3 regions of the Streptomyces sp. NBC_00878 genome follow, and region 3 is predicted to be linked to each of the others. Evidence: riboswitches for the same ligand, from Rfam matches in the RefSeq annotation. Region 3 holds a riboswitch; each other region holds the start of a gene.
The links. A riboswitch is a leader RNA that binds a small molecule or an ion and turns the genes downstream of it on or off. The one in region 3 is predicted to bind S-adenosylmethionine.
Positions count from the first base shown of each region.

Region 1 (6,701 bases), 3.2 Mb from region 3:
GAGGGCCAGAAGCTCTACGCCGTCGGCTGCGCCAGCTGCCACGGCACCGGCGGTCAGGGTTCCACTGACGGTCCGAGTCTCGTCGGCGTGGGCGCCGCGGCCGTCGACTTCCAGGTCGGCACCGGCCGCATGCCGGCCCAGCAGCCGGGCGCGCAGGTTCCGAAGAAGAAGGTCATCTACTCGCAGGCCGAGATCGACCAGCTCGCGGCGTTCGTCGCCTCGCTGGGTGCCGGTCCGACGGTGCCGACCGAGGAGCAGTACAACCCCGAGGGCGCGGACATCGCCAAGGGCGGTGAGCTCTTCCGTACCAACTGCGCGCAGTGCCACAACTTCACCGGCAAGGGTGGCGCGCTGACGAACGGCAAGTACGCCCCGACGCTGGAGGATGTCGACCCGAAGCACCTCTACGAGGCCATGCAGACCGGCCCGCAGAACATGCCGTCCTTCCCCGACACCACGCTGACGGAGAAGAACAAGAAGGACATCATCGCGTACCTCGACGCGGTCAACAGCGACGACTCGGAGAGCCCCGGTGGTCTGGAGCTGGGCGGCCTCGGGCCGGTCAGTGAAGGCCTCTTCGGCTGGATCTTCGGTCTCGGCGGACTGATCGCCGTCGCCGTGTGGGTCGCCGCCCGGACCGCAAAGGCCAAGAAGTCATGAGTAGCCAAGACATTCCAGAAGAGAACCTGCCCGCCGAGCGGGCCGACGACGAGCACGCGCACGGCGCCGTGAGTGTCGCGGACGAGAAACACCCGTTCGCGGACCCCGGTCTGCCGCCGCACGAGCACCGGGTCCAGGACATCGACGAGCGGGCCGCCAAGCGCTCCGAGCGCACGGTCGCCCTGCTGTTCACGCTGTCGATGCTGGCCACGGTCGGCTTCATCGCGTCGTTCGTGACGATCCCGGCCGACGAGATCGTCTACATCTTCCCGCTGGGCCACATCAGCGGACTGAACTTCGCCCTGGGCATGACGCTCGGTCTGGCGCTGTTCTGCATCGGCGCGGGCGCGGTCCACTGGGCCCGCACCCTGATGTCCGACGAGGAGATGACCGACGAGCGCCACGCCATCGCGGCGGAGCCCGAGGTCAAGGCCAAGGTGCTGGCCGACTTCAAGCAGGGCGCCAAGGAGTCCGCGCTCGGTCGCCGCAAGCTGATCCGCAACACGATGTTCGGCGCGCTGACCCTGTTCCCGCTGTCCGGCATCGTCCTGCTGCGCGACCTCGGTCCGCTGCCGGAGGACAAGCTGCGGCACACGTTGTGGTCCCGGGGCAAGCTGCTCGTCAACATGAACACGAACGAGCCGCTGCGTCCGTCCGACGTCGTGGTCGGGTCGCTCACCTTCGCCAAGCCCGAGGGCCTGGAGGAGGACGACCACGATTTCCAGAACGAGATCGCCAAGGCGGCCCTGATGATCATCCGGCTGCAGCCGGACGACATCAAGGACAAGCAAGAGCTCGAGTGGTCCGTCGACGGCATCGTGGCGTACTCGAAGATCTGCACCCACGTCGGTTGCCCGATTTCCCTGTACGAGCAGCAGACGCACCACGCCCTCTGCCCCTGCCACCAGTCCACCTTCGACCTCTCCGACGGTGCCCGAGTGATCTTCGGCCCGGCCGGTCACCCCCTGCCGCAGCTGCAGATCGGTGTGAACGACGAGGGCTACCTTGAGGCGCTCAGCGACTTCGAAGAGCCCGTCGGTCCTGCTTTCTGGGAGCGCGGATGAGCACTACGACCACCTCCGACTCTCGCTCGCGAGAGAAGGCGCCGGGCGGCGAGAAGATCGCCGACTGGGCCGACGGCCGGCTGGGGATCTACTCCCTGGCCAAGGCCAACATGCGCAAGATCTTCCCGGACCACTGGTCCTTCATGCTGGGTGAGATCTGCCTCTACAGCTTCATCATCATCATCCTCACGGGTGTGTACCTGACGCTGTTCTTCCACCCCTCGATGAACGAGATCGAGTACCACGGAAGCTACGTCCCGATGCAGGGGCAGCTGATGTCGGAGGCGTTCGCCTCCACGCTGGACATCAGCTTCGACGTCCGCGGCGGTCTGCTCATCCGGCAGATCCACCACTGGGCGGCCATCGTTTTCCTGGCCGGCATGTTCGTGCACATGATGCGCGTCTTCTTCACCGGCGCGTTCCGCAAGCCGCGTGAGATCAACTGGATGTTCGGCTTCCTGCTGTTCGTCCTCGGCATGTTCACCGGCTTCACCGGCTACTCGCTCCCGGACGACCTGCTCTCCGGCACCGGCGTCCGTTTCACCCAGGGTGCGATCCTGGCCACGCCGATCGTCGGCACGTACGTCTCGTTCTTCCTGTTCGGCGGGGAGTTCCCGGGCGGCGACTTCGTCTCGCGGTTCTACTCGATCCACATTCTGCTGCTGCCCGGCATCATGCTGGGCCTGGTGGTCGGCCACCTGATCCTGGTCTTCTACCACAAGCACACGCAGTTCGCGGGCCCCGGAAAGACCAACAAGAACGTCGTCGGCATGCCGCTGCTGCCGGTCTACATGGCCAAGGCCGGAGGCTTCTTCTTCCTGGTCTTCGGTTTCATCGCGATGCTGTCCGCGGTCGCGTCCATCAACCCGATCTGGGTGCTCGGGCCGTACCGGCCGGACCAGGTGTCCACGGGCGCCCAGCCCGACTGGTACATGGGCTTCGCCGAGGGCCTGATCCGAGCGATGCCGGGCTGGGAGATCAACCTCTGGGGTCACACACTGGTCCTCGGTGTGTTCATCCCGCTGGTGCTCTTCGGGCTCTTCCTCGGGATCATCGCGATGTACCCGTTCATCGAGTCCTGGATCACCGGGGACAAGCGCGAGCACCACATCCTGGACCGGCCGCGCAACGCCCCGACCCGTACGGCCTTCGGTGTCGCCTGGGTGACCGCCTACATGATCATGCTGATCGGCGGTGGCAACGACATCGTCGCGACGCACTTCCATCTGTCGATCAACTCGGTCACCTGGTTCGTCCGGATCGGGTTCTTCGTCGGACCGGTGCTCGCGTTCGTCGCCACCAAGCGGATCTGTCTCGGCCTCCAGCGCCGCGACAAGGACAAGGTGCTGCACGGCCGCGAGTCGGGCATCATCAAGCGCCTGCCGCACGGTGAGTTCGTCGAGATCCACGAGCCGCTCAGCCAGGAGGCGCTGCACACCCTCACGGCGCACGAGCAGTACGAGCCGGCCGCGATCGGCCCGGCGGTCGACGAGAACGGTGTCGAGCGCAAGGTGAAGGGCCCGCAGAAGTTGCGGGCGAAGCTCAGCAACGCGTACTTCGGCGAGGACAACCAGATCCCGAAGCCGACCGCTGAGGAGTACAAGGAGATCACGAGCGGCCACGGCCACCACTGATCTTCGACCTGTTCGCCACGGCAGGAGCCCCGTCCATTGCCCCGACGGGGCTCTTTGCCGTCCCCGGGGCTGGATAGGGTGGACCTGTTCCCGTACGAGCCACGAACTACGGGCGAAACCCACATCCCACAGGCGTCCCCATCGCGGGACGGACGACCCAGGAGCGGCATATGAGCGCTGTGACCCCCGCTGGAGGCGACACCGCGGCGGTCCGTTCCTGGCCCGCCCTGCTGAACGGCCTGCTGGACGGGCGCGACCTGAGCGCCGCCGACACCGCCTGGGCGATGGACCTGATCATGCGGGGCGAGGCGACCGACGCGCAGATCGCCGGGTTCGTGGTGGCGCTGCGGGCCAAGGGCGAGACCGTCGAGGAGATCACCGGGTTCGTCCAGGCGATGTACGAGCACGCGAACGTGATCGAGGTGCCCGGGGAGACCGTCGACATCGTCGGTACGGGTGGGGACGGGGCGAAGACCGTCAACATCTCCACCATGTCGGCGATCGTCATCGCGGGTACGGGCGCCAAGGTCGTCAAGCACGGCAACCGGGCCGCCTCCTCGGCCTCCGGGGCGTCCGACGTGCTGGAGAAGCTCGGGGTCAATCTGGAGCTGCCGACGCATCGGGTGGCAGCGGTCGCCGAGGCGGCCGGGATCACCTTCTGCTTCGCGGCGAAGTTCCATCCGGCGATGCGTCATGCGGGCGCCGCGCGTGGGCAGTTGGGGATCCGGACGGTGTTCAACGCGCTCGGTCCGCTGACCAATCCGGCGCGGGTGAAGGCGCAGGCCGTCGGGTGCGCCGACCCGCGGATGGCGCCGATCATGGCCGGTGTCTTCGCCGAGCGCGGCAACTCGTCGCTGGTCTTCCGCGGCGACGACGGGCTCGACGAGCTGACCACCACGGCCACGTCCCGGGTGTGGGTCGTACGGGACGGGAAGGTGCGCGAGGAGTCCTTCGATCCGCGTGACGTCGGGATCGAGCTGGTGCCGGTGGAGGCGCTGCGCGGGGCTGACGCCTCGTACAACGCGGATGTGGCCCGGCGGCTGCTGAACGGGGAGACCGGGCCCGTGCGGGACGCCGTGCTGCTGAACTCGGCGGCGGCGCTGGTGGCTCTGTCGCCCGGGGACGGGCCGCTCGCGGACCAGCTGGGGGCGGGGATGGTGAAGGCCGCGGCCGCGATCGACTCGGGGGCGGCGAAGGCGACGTTGGAGCGGTGGGTGGCGGCGACCAACGCGTAGCGGTTGCGGCGGGGGCTTTCTTCGCCCCCGCCGCCCCTATCCAGTCCCGTCACTTCTCGGGGGCTTCGCCCCCGAACTCCCCTTGCGCAGTTCCCCGCGCCCCTGAACCCGACCCCCGCCGTCCCGGTATCCGGACGGCGGGGTTGCGTCTGGATGATCGTGTGGCAAGATGCTGGCAGGTCATGAGCGACAGCCATCAGGCCCCGGCCGGCTGTCCGGCAACCCTCCGTCCGTGGCGGGGTGCCCCGGGTGAAGACCAGGTCGTAGGCAGTGAGGTCTACGGCAAGCGCGGACCCCTCGCCCTCTTTTGAGTGGACACAGCCCAGGGGTCCTGGTCGTTCGAGGGAGCCTTCTGTGAGCCAGCGAATGCGATAGGGCGTCGAGCCCCGCCTCCGCACACCCCTTTTCACCTTCACCCACGCTTGAGCCGTACCCAGTCGTACCCGCTCGCGTGGTGTTCCCGCCTGCCTCACAGGAGTTCGCCATGTCTGTTTCCACCGCTGCCGCCGCCGACCGGTCCGTCTGCCGTGACACCTCCGGCTCCCTGCCCGTGCTGGGACGGGACGTCACCGTCCCGCTCGTCACCGGCGGTGAGGTCACCTACGCCGCGCTCGACTACGCCGCCAGCGCCCCGGCCCTCCAGCGGGTGTGGGACGACGTGGCCGCGTACGCCCCGTACTACGGGAGCGTGCACCGGGGGGCCGGTTACCTCTCCCAGCTGTCCACCGACCTCTTCGAGAACGCCCGCCGCACCGTCGAGGAGTTCCTCGACTGCCGGGACGGTGACCAGGTCGTCTTCACCCGGTCCACCACCGACTCGCTCAACCTCCTCGCCGCGGCGCTCCCCGCCGACTGCCAGGTCTTCGTCTTCGAGACCGAGCATCACGCCTCCCTGCTGCCGTGGCGGGACGCCCGCGTCACCTACCTCAACGCCCCGCGCACCCCGGGCGAGGCCGTCGCGACGCTGGAGCGGGCGCTCGCCGAGCGGGATCCCCACGGGCCGGCGCTCGTGTGCGTCACCGGCGCGTCGAACGTCACCGGCGAGCTGTGGCCCGTACGGGAACTCGCCGCCGCCGCACACACGCACGGCGCCCGGATCGTGCTCGACGCCGCCCAGCTCGCGCCCCACCACCCCGTGTCCGTACGGGAGTTGGACGTCGACTGGGTCGCCTTCTCCGGTCACAAGCTGTACGCGCCCTTCGGCTCGGGTGTCCTCGCCGGACGTGCCGACTGGCTGACCGCGGCCGAGCCGTACCTCGCGGGCGGGGGCGCCTCGCGGAAGGTCTCGCGGCGGGTGGACGGCGGCGTCGACGTCGAGTGGCACGAGGGCGCCGCACGGCACGAGGCCGGGTCGCCCAACGTCATCGGCGCCTACTCCATCGCCTCCGCCTGCAAGGCCCTCACCGAGGCCGGCTTCGACACGCTGGTCGCCCGCGAGCAGCACCTGATCGACACAGTACGGACCGGTCTCGCCGAGGTGCCCGAGGTGCGCGTCCTCTCCCTCTTCGGCGCCGACGCGCCCCGCGTCGGCGTCATCTCCTTCGTCGTCGAGGGCTGGAACAGCTCGCACTTCGCCGCCGCGCTCTCCGCCGAGTACGGCATCGGGGTGCGGGACGGTCTGTTCTGCGCGCACCCGCTCGTGCGCACGCTGCTCGGCAGCGACCCGCAGTCCCAGGGCGAGTGCGGTGCCCCCGAGGCGGCGCCCGGCGAGAAGTCGCTCAACGCCATTCGGGTCAGCTTCGGGGCGGGGACGCCGGACGAGCACGTCGAGCGGTTCGTCCGGGCCGTCAAGGAACTGGTCCGGGACGGCGCGAAGTGGAACTACCGCACGGTGGAAGGGCGTTGCGTCCCGGCCGTGTGACCGGCAGGTCGGACGCGGCGTACGCCCAGGTCGAGGGCGGCACGGATCAGCTCGCCGACGACGTCCCCGGCGCCCGCGAGCGGCCCCGTCAGCTCCTCGTCGGGATCGGCGTACTGCCGTTCCAGGAAGACCCTGAGCAGCCGTGCCGGGTCCGTGAACGGCGGCCCGGTCTCCGGTTCCACCCCCCGTTCCTCGAAGTTCGCGAACTCGCCCGCCTCCTGGGCGAGCAGACCGCTGACGTCATCGT
Region 1 covers NZ_JAPEOK010000001.1:8,002,528-8,009,228, forward strand. The annotation lists gene OHA11_RS34685 (c-type cytochrome) at 1-660, shown strand, start outside; gene OHA11_RS34690 (ubiquinol-cytochrome c reductase iron-sulfur subunit) at 657-1,724, shown strand; gene OHA11_RS34695 (cytochrome bc complex cytochrome b subunit) at 1,721-3,358, shown strand; gene trpD (anthranilate phosphoribosyltransferase) at 3,529-4,593, shown strand; SAM riboswitch class IV at 4,772-4,888, shown strand; gene OHA11_RS34705 (aminotransferase class V-fold PLP-dependent enzyme) at 5,078-6,454, shown strand; partial or broken gene OHA11_RS34710 (two-component sensor histidine kinase) at 6,538-6,693, opposite strand; partial or broken gene OHA11_RS34715 (small secreted hydrophilic protein) at 6,694-6,701, opposite strand, start outside.
Region 1: another riboswitch for S-adenosylmethionine. It lies ahead of OHA11_RS34705 (aminotransferase class V-fold PLP-dependent enzyme); the one in region 3 lies ahead of thrC (threonine synthase).

Region 2 (6,701 bases), 3.8 Mb from region 3:
GAAGTCCGGTACGTCCGCGGGGAGTTGTGCGGGTAATCGGCGCGCGGGATGCCGGGGTGCAGGGACGGACACAGGGGCGGGGAGCGCGTCGGCGACGCTCCTCGCGACCGGGCCGCCGACGGCGTCGCGCACGGGAACGTGCCCGGAGCCGGAGCCGGAGCCGGAGCCGGAGCCGGAGCCGGAGCCGGAGCCGGAGCCGGAGCCGGAGCGGCCGGAGCCGGGGATGGGGATGGGGATGGGAGCGGGAGTGGGAGCGGAGGATCCGGTGCGGCGGCGCAGCATGGCGGCGTAGGCCTCGGTCAGTGCGGGGCCGGGGTCGACGCCGAGTTCGTCGGCCAGCCGACGGCAGCTGCGCCGGTAGACGGTGACCGCCTGGTCGCGTCGCCCGACGGCCTGGTAGGCCCGGATGAGCCGGGCCTGGGCGTCCTCGTCCAGCGGCTGCGCGGCAGCGGTCTCCTCCAGGACGGCCAGCGCGTCGGCGCACCTGCCCGCCGCGATCATGGCATCGCCGTACTGGGCGACGGCACCCCGACGTTCCTCCGCGAGGGCGACAACAACCGGGTGCGCGGAGAGGAAGGGCAGGTCCGCGAGGGGCGGTTGCTGCCACAGCCCGAGCGCGTCGGTCAGCAGCGCCGCGGCCCGTTCCGGATCGCCGCCCTGCTCGTCCCGTCGTACGGTCACCGCGTTGGCGACCAGTTCCCTGAAGCGCAGCAGATCGATGGCGTCGTACGGGACGCGCAGCGCGTAGCCGTCGCCGAGCCGGGGCAGCACCGCGCTGCGGGCGCGGGGCTGCCGGTCCGGCTCCAGCAGGTGGCGCAGGTGCTTGATGTGGGTCTGGACCACGTTCGACGCGGTCGCCGGCGGGCGCTCGCCCCACAGGGCGTCCGCGAGTCCGAAGAACGGCAGTTGCTGTCCACGGGACACGGCGAGCAGGGCGAGCACCGCGCGGCGCTGGGGCGAACCGAGGTCGAGACGGGTGCCTTCCCGCCAGACGCAGACCGGTCCGAGTACCTGAATGCGCATGCGCTCCCCGCCCCCAATTTTACAATTCCCTCACTATTCCCTTTCTTTACCTCCCTGATCGGCATATCCGGAAGGCGTATTCAGGCCCAGTGCTGCGCAGTTGTCGCACCTCCGGGCCGTGGGCGTCGGCTCAGAGCTGGTCGCCGGAGAGCTCCGGGTGAAGGGCGAGGCGTCGTACGTACGCCTCGATGTGGCGGTACGGAAAAAGCGTGCAGGCCGCATCGAAGTGGTCGAGGTGTGTGAGCGTCACCCAGATGTCGCTGTCCGCGATGCTGGGCTCATCGCCCAACACGTAGGAGTGGCGGGCGAGTTGCCGGTCGAGCCGAGCCAGCGCGGGCAGGCGGGCTCCGTCGGCACTGACGTCGGGCTTGGCTCCGCCATCGGTCCCGCCTTCGCTCCCGCCTTCGCTCCCGCCATCGGTCTCGCCATCGGTCCCGGCGTCGGTCTCGCCATCGGTCACGCCATCCGTCCCGGCGTCGGCCAGCAGGCCGGCGAGGTCGCGGAGGATGTCGGGCGTGTGGTTGCTGACGACGCGCCCGCTCCAGCGGTCGCACAGCGCGGGCGCGGTGAGCGGACCGTCGTAGCGGTGCCAGGTCGCTTCGTAGGCTCCGCGCAGTGAGGCGAAGCCCTGGGGTGTTTCGGCGGGGAGCTTCGGGACCGTGGTCGTGAGCGAGTCCCTGAGACCGAGCAGGTCGAGGACGACCGCGATGCGCCGCGAACGCGGACAGGTTTCGCAGAGGTAGAGGTGGTAGCGGCGCGGCGCCGGGTAGAAGCCACCGGCGAGACCGACGCCGATGCGGCTGCGGAAGCGGTCCGGACGGGAGACCGAACGGGGGACGGACGTGCCGCCGACGGCCACCCCGGGGACGGGTGAGCAGCCGGGGACCGCTGAACGGGAGGCGGCCGTGCGGGAGGCCGCCGCCGTGCAGGTGTCCGTGCTGGAACCGCGGGAAACTGTCTCGGGCATGACTCTCCTGGGGGGAACGCGGAGGCCCTGGCCGCCTCGTGGGCGCCAGTGGCGGAACGGAGTGACTGCGCTGCCGTACAGGTCCGGATCAGTCGGACGCGTAGCGGATCAGTAAGCGCTGGAGACACGCGACAAGTCGATGTGCAAGCGCCTCGTCAAGCCGTTCCTGGACTTCCTGGACAATTCCCACCGGTCCCACCGTCGGGGCTCGCGAGACGCGAGACCACGCTTGTCCCGCCGCTCCGGCGGAACCCGGTCGTCACCCGGGGCACCCCGTCGCGGTGGAAGGGTTGCCTGCCAGCGGGCCGGGGCCGATGACCGCACGGACGGGGCAAACCCCGCACGACGGGCGCTGGCAATCGTGACCGTCGCCGTCAGTCTTGGCGGGCTCCGCGGGACCGTCAAGACTGCGTCTCAGCACCTGGGCATCCCGCCGATAAACCTCCTGACACGAACTGACGGCCGCCGGAAGAAAAGGCACAGCCGTACTGTTGTGCTCGTTGACGACGAGACGGTGCCCGATCGAGGGCCCGCGAGAGCGAGGTCGGCCGGACCCCGGTCGGCCGGGCCGGAAGGGCGGAGGTGACGCACGTGCGAGCGCGAACCGTGGCCCGCCACAGCGTCCCGAGGGCCGCTCCGCTCCACCGCGTACGCCTCTACTCCCGGCAGCACATCGACCTGCTGCGCGTGGCCGGCGCGCTCTGTTGCTCCTGACCTGTAGCCCCCGCGGTCGTGCCCTCCCCTGAGGGCCGGCCTCCTCGTACGGTCGATCAGGAAGGCACACCTCTCGTGTCCTCAGCACCCTCCGCCCTGCCCACTTCACCGCACCTGCACCTCGCCGTGGCCCTCGACGGCGCAGGCTGGCACCCCGCCGCCTGGCGCGAACCGGTGGCCCGGCCGCAAGAACTGTTCACCGCCCGGTACTGGGCCGATCTCGTCGCCGAGGCCGAGCGCGGTCTCCTCGACCTCGTGACCTTCGAGGACGGCCTCGGCCTGCAGTCCTCGCACTTCATCGAGCCGGACGGGCGGATCGACCAGGTCCGCGGCCGACTCGACGCCGTGCTCGTCGCCGCCCGTGTCGCCCCGTTGACCCGCCATATAGGTCTGGTGCCAACCGTGGTGGCCACGCACACGGAGCCGTTCCACATCTCCAAGGCCATCGCCACCCTCGACTATGTGAGCTCCGGCAGGGCGGGTCTGCGCGTGCAGTTGACGGCCCGACAGAACGAGGCGGCGCACTTCGGCCGGCGTACGCTGCCCCGCCTGGACGCCTACGACAGCCCGGCCACGCAGGACGTGGTGACCGGTCTCCTCGACGAGACGGCCGACTACGTCGAGGTCGTGCGTCGCCTCTGGGACAGCTGGGAGGACGACGCCGAGATCCGGGACGCGGCCACCGGCCGTTTCATCGACCGCGACAAGCTCCACTACATCGACTTCGAGGGCAGGCACTTCAGCGTCAAGGGCCCCTCCATCACCCCACGTCCGCCGCAGGGGCAGCCCGTCGTCAGTGCCCTCGCGCACCAGACCGTCCCCTACCGGCTGGTGGCCCGCTCCGCCGACATCGGCTACGTCACCCCGCGCGACACCGGCCACGCCCGCGCGATCGTCGCCGAGATCCGCGCCGAACAGGCCGTTGCGGGCCGCGCCGACGAGCCCCTGCACCTCTTCGGCGACCTGGTGGTCTTCCTCGACGACGACCCCGCCGCCGCGGCCGCCCGCAAGGACCGCCTCGACACCCTCGCGGGACAGCCGTTCACCAGCGATGCCCGTGTCTTCACCGGCACGCCCGCCCAGCTGGCCGACCTGCTCCAGGAGTTGCGGTCGGCCGGGCTGAGCGGCTTCCGGCTGCGCCCCGCCGTCCTCGGCCACGACCTGCCGGCCATCACCCGGGGCCTGGTCCCCGAACTCCAGCGCCGGGGCGTCTTCCGCCGCGCCTATGAGGCCGACACCCTGCGCGGACTGCTCGGGCTCGCCCACCCGGTCAACCGTTACGCCGCCAACGCCGCTGCCAACGCCGTTGCCAACGCCGTTGCCAACGCCAACACCGCTGCCAACGCCACCGCCTGAGCCGGACGGAGACCGCAGGACCATGAGCAAGCCGCTGAAGCAGATCCACCTGGCCGCCCACTTCCCCGGCGTCAACAACACCACCGTCTGGAGCGACCCGGAGGCCGGCAGCCACATCGAGTTCAGCTCCTTCGCGCACTTCGCGCGGACCGCCGAACGCGCCAAGTTCGACTTCCTGTTCCTCGCCGAAGGGCTGCGGCTGCGCGAACAGGGCGGAAAGATCTACGACTTGGACGTCGTCGGCCGACCCGACACCTTCACCGTCCTCACCGCGCTGGCCGCCGTCACCCAGCACCTCGGTCTGACCGGCACCATCAACTCCACCTTCAACGAGCCCTATGAGGTGGCCCGCCAGTTCGCCAGCCTGGACCACCTCTCGGGCGGACGCGCCGCCTGGAACGTCGTCACCTCCTGGGACGCCTTCACCGGCGAGAACTTCCGCCGCGGCGGTTTCCTCCCGCAGGACGAGCGCTACTCCCGGGCCAAGGAGTTCCTGGCCACCGCGAACGAACTCTTCGACTCATGGCACGGCGACGAGCTCGTCGCCGACCCGGACACCGGCACCTTCCTGCGCTACGCGAAGGCCGGCGCCTTCGTCCACCACGGCCAACACTTCGACATCGAGGGGCAGTTCAACGTCCCGCGCTCCCCGCAGGGCCGCCCGGTGATCTTCCAGGCAGGCGACTCCGAGGAAGGCCGCGAGTTCGCCGCCTCCAGTGCCGACGCGATCTTCAGCCGGTACGCCACACTCCAGGACGGCCAGGCGTTCTACACGGACGTCAAGGCACGCCTGGCCCGCTACGGCCGTACGCCCGACCAGCTGCTGATCCTGCCCGCCGCGACCTTCGTCCTCGGCGACACCGACGCCGAAGCGGCGGAACTGGCCCGCGAGGTGCGTCGGCAGCAGGTCAGCGGGGCGACCGCCATCAAGCACCTGGAGTTCGTCTGGAACCGCGACCTGTCCGCGTACGACCCCGACGGGCCGCTGCCCGACATCGACCCCGACCTCGGCGAGCACACCGTCGCGCGCGGCCGGGCCCAGGTCCGGATGTACCGCGACCCGCTGGCCACCGCCCGCGAGTGGCGGGAGCGCGCGGCCGCCAACAAGTGGTCCATCCGCGACCTGGTCATCGAGACCGGCAACCGCCAGGCCTTCATCGGTTCCCCGGCCACGGTCGCGGCCACCATCGACGACTTCGTCCAGGCCGACGCCAGCGACGGCTTCATCCTCGTCCCGCACATCACCCCCGGCGGCCTCGACGCGTTCGCCGACACGGTGGTCCCGCTGCTCCAGGAGCGCGGAGTGTTCCGTACGGAGTACGAGGGCACCACCCTGCGTGACCACCTGGGCCTGGCGCATCCCGATGTCGACGCCGATGCCAACACCGATGCCGACGCCCATTCCCATGCGGGAGTGGGCGGTGGTCATCTGACTTGATGCGATTGCCCTATGGGATCACGCTCGTACTCAGGGTGACATGGTCGGGCTCGGCCTCAGTCGAGCCCGACGTAGTCGCGCAGGGCCTGTGAGCGGGAGGGGTGGCGCAGCTTCGACATCGTCTTGGACTCGATCTGCCGGATGCGCTCGCGGGTGACCCCGTAAACCTGGCCGATCTCCTCCAGGGTCTTCGCCTGACCGTCCAGCAGCCCGTAGCGCAGGGTGATGATGCCTGCCTCGCGCGGAGTCATGTGGGCGAGGATCTCCTGGATCGTGTCCTTGAGGAGGAGGAACGTCACCGCGTCGAAGGGGGAGACGCTCTCGCTGTCCTCGATGACGTCACCGAGTTCGCTGCCGCCGTCCTCGCCCAGCGGCAGGTGCAGTGAGACGGGGTCCTTGGCGTACTCGTCGAGTTCGGCGATCTTGGCGGCAGGCAGCTCCATCCTCTCCGCCACCTGCTCCAGCGTGGGTTCGACGCCCAGTTCCTGCAGCATTTCCCGGCGGAGTCTGGCCACTCTGTTGATGATCTCCACCGCGTGGACCGGAATGCGGATGGTGCGGCTCTGGTCGGCCAGGGCTCGTGTCAGTGCCTGCCGGATCCACCACGTCGCGTAGGTCGAGAACTTGAAACCCTTGACATAGTCGAACTTTTCAACGGCTCGAATCAGACCCGTGTTGCCTTCTTGGATCAGGTCCAGAAAAGTGAGGCCCCGTCTCGTATAACGCTTGGCGATGGACACGACCAGACGGAGGTTCGCCTCGATGAGGTGGGATTTCGCCCGGTGGCCGTCCTCGACGACGATTTCCAGCTCGCGCCGGAACGCCGGATCCAGATCCGGTTCTTCCGCCAGCTTCTGCTCGGCGAACAGGCCGGCCTCGATCCGCTTGGCGAGATCGACCTCCTGCGCGGCGCTGAGGAGGCGGACCCGGCCGATCACCTTCAGGTAGTCCCGAACGGGATCGATCGAGGCGCCGTCGGAGGTGAGCCGGGGTTCGGGAGCGTCGGCGTCGTAGTCCGGAGACAGCGGAAGAGCCTCCTGCCCCTGCCCTTGTTCTGGCGTATCCGTCTCCATCGCGGTCAACATCTCTTCCCGTGCCTCAGTTCTTGGTGCAAACTCAACAATGTTGAGCAAGACCCTCGGTCTTCAGGAATCCTGAATTCTCGTCGTCGACGGTGATGATTGATCGGCGTGGGAATCGTCA
Region 2 covers NZ_JAPEOK010000001.1:996,608-1,003,308, reverse strand. The annotation lists gene OHA11_RS04025 (tetratricopeptide repeat protein) at 1-1,023, opposite strand, end outside; gene OHA11_RS04020 (glutathione S-transferase C-terminal domain-containing protein) at 1,154-1,990, opposite strand; SAM riboswitch class IV at 2,211-2,357, opposite strand; gene OHA11_RS04015 (putative leader peptide) at 2,582-2,704, shown strand; gene OHA11_RS04010 (LLM class flavin-dependent oxidoreductase) at 2,780-4,060, shown strand; gene OHA11_RS04005 (NtaA/DmoA family FMN-dependent monooxygenase) at 4,083-5,498, shown strand; gene OHA11_RS04000 (RNA polymerase sigma factor) at 5,555-6,571, opposite strand.
Region 2: another riboswitch for S-adenosylmethionine. It lies ahead of OHA11_RS04020 (glutathione S-transferase C-terminal domain-containing protein); the one in region 3 lies ahead of thrC (threonine synthase).

Region 3 (6,701 bases):
GAAATCTAGCCCCCGGCGGAAACGCTCAAACGTTCCCACCCGCCGTATACGGGAGGCTGTACGCCGCCCGACCGCCGGTGGGAGCCGGTCCCGCCCCGCGGCGGAGCGGTGAATGTCACAGCCCCGCGCCCCCGAAAAGGCCTACGCCGCCTTCCGTTCCACGTACTCCTCGATCTCCGCCATCGGCGGCCTCTCCTCCATGTCCACCGAGTACGTGCGCGGCTCGAAGCCGTGCTCGCCGCGTTCGAACTGGGTCAGGGACGGGCGGATCATGTGGCCGCGGGCCAGGCGGAGCTGGGCCGTGCGGTAGATCGCGGCGGACATGCGGCCCAGGGCCTGGCCGTCCTGGTGGCGGTGTTTGCGGACGCCGACGTCGACCTGGGCCAGGGCGTCCAGGCCCACCAGGTGCAGCGCGTCGACCAGCATGCCCAGCTCCACGCCGTATCCGACGGGGAACGGGAGCTGTTCGAGGAGGGAGCGGCGGGCCGCGTACTCCCCGCCCAGCGGCTGGACGAAGCCGGCCAGCTGCGGCCAGTGCATGTTCAGGATCGGACGGGCCATGAGTTCCGTCACCCGACCCCCCTGACCTGCGGCGGAGCCCAGCGGTCGGTCGTACATCGCCTTGACGAGGTCCACGCCCGGGTCGGTCAGCAGCGGGCCGACGATCCCGGAGACGAAGTCGGCCGAGAACTCCTTCAGGTCCGCGTCGACGAAGGCGACGATGTCCCCGCTGGTGACGAGGAGCGAGCGCCACAGCACCTCGCCCTTGCCGGGGACGGCCGGCAGCCGGGGCAGGATCTCGTCCCGGTGCACGACACGGGCACCCGCGTCGGCGGCGACCTCGGAGGTACGGTCCGTCGAGCCCGAGTCGATCACCACGATCTCGTCGACGAGCGGCACCTTCCTGGTCATCAGCTCACGGCGGATGATCGCGACGATCTCGCCGACGGTCTCCTCCTCGTTGAGCGCGGGCAGTACGACACTCACCGTGGAGCCATTGGCACGCTTCGCGGCGATGAGTTGCTTGAGCGGGCGGTCCTCGACGGACCAGGAGCGCGTGCTCAGCCAGCGCTCGACGTCTTCCAGCACGTGCGGCTCTCCCTTGCGTTCTTTGGGATGCGTGTGCCCGGCGCGAGGCACTGTCGGGTGCGTCACTGTCATCTCGCGGTTCGGACGGCTCTCTCCACCATCCAGGCCTTCGGTTACAGTCTTGAACAACGCTGATGACCATCGCATGTCGGGGGTCGTTGCGTGCACAACCAAAACCAGAGCCAGAACCACAACTGAATACCGCTCATCCAGAGGGGCAGAGGGATACGGCCCGTTGAAGCCCCGGCAACCCTCCAGCCGGTCTCGTCCTGATCATCGTCGATCAGCGCAGCGAGGCTCCCGGCTAGGGAAGGTGCCAAATCCGTCTCACGGCGAAGTGCGTCGTGAGGAAGATGAGGAGAAAGGGCCTCGCCTCCATGGCTGCGCAGACAGTTGCAAGCACCACGAACTCCACCCCCGCCGCGAACTCCGTCGACCTGGGCCCGGCTGCCGCGCTTTCCTGCCGCGAATGCGGCCACCGCGTGCCGCTCGGTCCGGTCTTCGCCTGCGAGGAGTGTTTCGGCCCGCTGGAGATCGCGTACGACTTCTCGGCGTACGACACCGAGGAGCTCCGCAAGCGGATCGAAGCGGGACCCGCGAACATCTGGCGGTACGCGCCGCTGCTGCCCGTCCCCGCGGACGTGGCCGACAAGCCCAACATCAACCCCGGCTGGACCAAGCTCGTCCAGGCCGACAACCTGGCGCGCGAGCTGGGTGTCGAGGCCGGCAAGCTCTTCGTCAAGGACGACTCCGGCAACCCGACGCACTCCTTCAAGGACCGGGTCGTCGCCCAGGCGCTGGAGGCCGCGCGTGCCTTCGGCTTCACCACCCTCTCCTGCTCCTCCACCGGCAACCTCGCCGGCGCGGTGGGCGCCGCCGCCGCGCGCGCCGGTTTCCGGTCCTGCGTGTTCATCCCGCACGACCTGGAGCAGGGCAAGGTCGTCATGGCCGCGGTCTACGGCGGCGAGCTCGTCGGCATCGAGGGCAACTACGACGACGTGAACCGTTTCTGCTCCGAGCTGATCGGCGACCCGGCCGGCGAGGGCTGGGGCTTCGTCAACGTCAACCTGCGGCCGTACTACGCGGAGGGGTCCAAGACCCTGGCGTACGAGATCTGTGAGCAGCTCGGCTGGCAGCTGCCGGACCAGCTGGTCGTGCCGATCGCCTCCGGCTCGCAGCTCACGAAGATCGACAAGGGGCTCCAGGAGCTGATCAAGCTCGGGCTCGTCGAGGACAAGCCGTACAAGATCTTCGGTGCGCAGGCCGAGGGCTGCTCGCCGGTGTCCGTGGCGTACAAGGCCGGGCACGACGTCGTACGGCCGCAGAAGCCGAACACGATCGCGAAGTCGCTCGCGATCGGAAACCCGGCGGATGGTCCTTACGTTCTCGATATCGCCCGGCGTACGGGTGGGGCCGTCGAGGACGTGAACGACGAGCAGGTGGTCGACGCGATCAAGTTGCTGGCGCGGACCGAGGGGATCTTTGCGGAGACCGCTGGTGGTGTGACGGTGGGGGTGGCGAAGAAGCTGATCGAGAATGGGCTGCTGGATCCGAGTCTGACGACTGTCGTCCTCAATACCGGGGATGGTCTGAAGACCTTGGACGCGGTCGCTTCCGACACGGGGCTGACCGCGACGATCCGGCCGAACCTGGATTCCTTCCGTGAAGCTGGGCTCGGCTAGTCGTTGTTCCTTCGCTGCGGGCGCGTGGGGGCTGGTCGCGCAGTTCCCCGCGCCCCCAAAAAAGACTGCGCAGTTCCCCGCGCCCCTGAAGGGGCCACCCACTCCGACGGAGGTCTAACCCCATGAGCGTCAACGTTCGTATCCCCACCATTCTGCGTACCTACACGGGCGGCAAGGCCGAGGTTTCTGCCGAGGGTGGGACTCTCGGCGCGGTCATCGCCGATCTGGAGAAGAACCACGCCGGGATCGCGGCCCGGGTTCTGGACGACCAGGGGCAGCTGCGGCGGTTCGTCAACGTGTACGTGAACGACGACGACGTCCGCTTCGAGCAGGGGCTGGAGACGGCCACGCCGGACGGGGTCGGGGTGTCGATCATCCCCGCCGTCGCCGGCGGCTGACCAGCGGGCGCGGTGCCGATGACTGATCATTACCGTCGGTAACTGTGATTACTGAGAGTTCACCGAATTGCCCCCTCCGTAAGAGAAGCGGAAGGGGCAATTCTGTATGGTTGAGCGGGGTACAGTTGGGGAAGCTGCTTCGATCCGCATGCCAGGCGCATATAAGTTCCCGCCCGAAGCCCGACAAGAAGTAGCCAAAGTGCCCCGCCTTTTTGAGCCGTTTATGGCATTTATGGGGCCCGACTTGCCCTGAATCTTCGTGAATTCTTCGCATATTCCCGATCGGTCACGCCCGGAATTCTCGTCGGATTGACCTGTTGCAGAGGGCAGTTGGACGGATACATTCGGCCGCGGTCGACGCGTTCCGGCGCACACCCCCAACCGTTGGGGGGTGAGGTCTGACCCGGATCCGCGAAGTGCGGGTCTGTGCAAGGGCCAGTAATAGGGGAGTTAGGCATGGCTCAGGGCACCGTCAAATGGTTCAACGCGGAGAAGGGGTACGGCTTCATCGCGGTCGACGGTGGTGCGGATGTTTTCGTCCACTACAGCGCGATTCAGATGGACGGCTACCGCACCCTGGAAGAGGGTCAGCGGGTCGATTTTGAGATCTCGCAAGGCCAGAAGGGGCCGCAGGCGGACATGGTCCGACTGGCGACCGGCTGAAGCACGCGCCGACTTACTGCAGCGACGTTCTTCTTTCGAAGGGCTCGTACCTCCGGGTGCGGGCCCTTCGGTATGTCCGCGTGACGCCCTCACGGCGGCAGGCTCCCCCTCTCCTCCCCACCTCCTGCCCCCTCCCGTCCTCCTCCTGCCCTCTCCCCCCACCGGCTCTCACCTGCGGATCATCCTGAGCCGCTTGCACTCGCATGGGTCGAGTGCTAATCATTGGCGTTAGCACTCTGAAGGTGAGAGTGATAACGAGGACCGGGTCGGTGAGGCCCGCAGGCCGGGTGGGGCAAGGAACCACGAGGTCGGCAGGCCGTCCGTCGCGGGCGCGGGCGCGGTCCTGGAGATTCCACCCCAGTCCGGGAGGACCACTTCACATGGCCAAGATCATCGCGTTCGACGAGGAGGCACGGCGCGGTCTCGAGCGCGGGATGAACCAGCTCGCCGACGCCGTAAAGGTCACCCTCGGTCCCAAGGGTCGCAACGTCGTCCTCGAGAAGAAGTGGGGCGCCCCCACGATCACCAACGATGGTGTGTCCATCGCCAAGGAGATCGAGCTCGAGGACCCGTACGAGAAGATCGGCGCCGAGCTGGTCAAGGAAGTCGCCAAGAAGACGGACGACGTCGCCGGTGACGGTACGACCACTGCGACCGTTCTCGCCCAGGCGCTCGTCCGCGAGGGCCTGCGCAACGTGGCCGCGGGTGCCAACCCGATGGCTCTCAAGCGCGGTATCGAGAAGGCCGTCGAGGCCGTCTCCGGTGCTCTCCTTGAGCAGGCCAAGGATGTCGAGACCAAGGAGCAGATCGCTTCGACGGCCTCCATCTCCGCCGCCGACACCCAGATCGGCGAGCTCATCGCCGAGGCGATGGACAAGGTCGGCAAGGAAGGCGTCATCACCGTCGAGGAGTCCCAGACCTTCGGTCTGGAGCTGGAGCTCACCGAGGGTATGCGCTTCGACAAGGGCTACATCTCGGCGTACTTCGCCACCGACATGGAGCGGATGGAGGCGTCGCTCGACGACCCGTACATCCTCATCGCCAACTCCAAGATCGGCAACGTCAAGGACCTGCTGCCCCTTCTCGAGAAGGTCATGCAGTCCGGCAAGCCGCTGCTGATCATCGCCGAGGACGTCGAGGGCGAGGCGCTGTCGACCCTCGTCGTCAACAAGATCCGTGGCACCTTCAAGTCCGTCGCCGTCAAGGCTCCGGGCTTCGGTGACCGCCGCAAGGCGATGCTGAACGACATCGCCATCCTCACGGGCGGCGAGGTCATCTCCGAGGAGGTCGGCCTCAAGCTGGAGAACACGGGCCTGGAGCTGCTGGGTCGGGCCCGCAAGGTCGTCATCACCAAGGACGAGACGACGATCGTCGACGGCTCGGGCTCGGCGGACCAGGTTGCCGGTCGCGTCAACCAGATCCGTGCCGAGATCGAGAACTCCGACTCGGACTACGACCGCGAGAAGCTCCAGGAGCGCCTGGCGAAGCTGGCCGGCGGCGTGGCCGTCATCAAGGCCGGTGCCGCCACCGAGGTCGAGCTCAAGGAGCGCAAGCACCGCATCGAGGACGCCGTTCGCAACGCGAAGGCGGCCGTCGAGGAGGGCATCGTCGCCGGTGGCGGCGTGGCCCTGCTCCAGGCCTCCTCGGTCTTCGAGAAGCTGGACCTGGAGGGTGACGAGGCGACCGGCGCCAACGCCGTGAAGCTCGCCCTGGAGGCCCCGCTCAAGCAGATCGCCGTCAACGGTGGCCTTGAGGGTGGCGTCATCGTCGAGAAGGTGCGCAACCTTCCCGTCGGCCACGGCCTGAACGCCGCGACCGGTGAGTACGTCGACATGATCGCCGAAGGCATCATCGACCCGGCGAAGGTCACGCGCTCTGCCCTGCAGAACGCCGCGTCCATCGCCGCGCTGTTCCTCACCACCGAGGCCGTCATCGCCGACAAGCCGGAGAAGGCCAGCGCCGGCGCAGGCGCCGGTGGCGGCATGCCGGGCGGCGACATGGACTTCTGAGCCCAGGCGCAAGCAGCCCAGGCTCGGTAGTTCTCGGCAGTTCCCGGTAGTACATCGCAGTACCAGGCAGTACCAGTACGTGAACGAGGGCGGTACCTCACTCCAGGGGTGCCGCCCTCGGGCGTGTCCGGGGTCATGGACGTGACCGGGACGTGGCTGTCGCCGCCTCTGCTCCCGCGTCTACCTCCGTTTCCGCCTCCGCCTCCGCCTCCCGCGCGGCCGAGATCCTCTCCCTGCCCGTTGCCCTAAACGGCCTGACCGTGCCGAACCGGATCATGATGGCGCCGATGACCCGGCAGTTCTCGCCGGGCGGTGTTCCGGGGGAGGACGTGGCGTCGTACTACGCGCGCCGTGCCGCCGCCGGGGTCGGCCTGATCGTCACCGAGGGCACGTACGTGGGTCATGAGTCGGCCGGGCAGAGTGACCGGATTCCGCGGTTCCACGGGGAGGAGCAGCTCGCGGGGTGGGCGAAGGTCGCCGAGGCGGTGCACGCGGCGGGCGGCAGGATCGTGCCGTAGCTCTGGCACATCGGCATGGTGCGGTCCGCCGGGCAGCCGCCGTTCGCGGACGCGCCCGCGGTCGACCCGTCCGGCCTGCGCCTCGACGGCACCGAGGGCCAGGGCACGGCCATGACCCAGGCCGACCTGGACGACGTCATCCGGGCCTTCGCCGAGGCCGCGGCCGCCGCCGAACGGATCGGCTTCGACGGGGTCGAACTGCACGGCGCGCACGGCTACTTGATCGACCAGTTCCTGTGGTCGGGCACGAACCGCCGTACGGACGCGTACGGGGGGAATCTCGTCGCCCGGACGAAGTTCGCCGCCGAGATCGTGGCCGCGGTGCGGGCGGCGGTCTCGCCG
Region 3 covers NZ_JAPEOK010000001.1:4,779,364-4,786,064, reverse strand. The annotation lists gene OHA11_RS20155 (glucosyl-3-phosphoglycerate synthase) at 142-1,089, opposite strand; SAM riboswitch class I at 1,292-1,449, shown strand; gene thrC (threonine synthase) at 1,467-2,771, shown strand; gene OHA11_RS20145 (MoaD/ThiS family protein) at 2,894-3,169, shown strand; gene OHA11_RS20140 (cold-shock protein) at 3,626-3,832, shown strand; gene groL (chaperonin GroEL) at 4,213-5,841, shown strand; partial or broken gene OHA11_RS20130 (12-oxophytodienoate reductase) at 5,994-6,701, shown strand, end outside.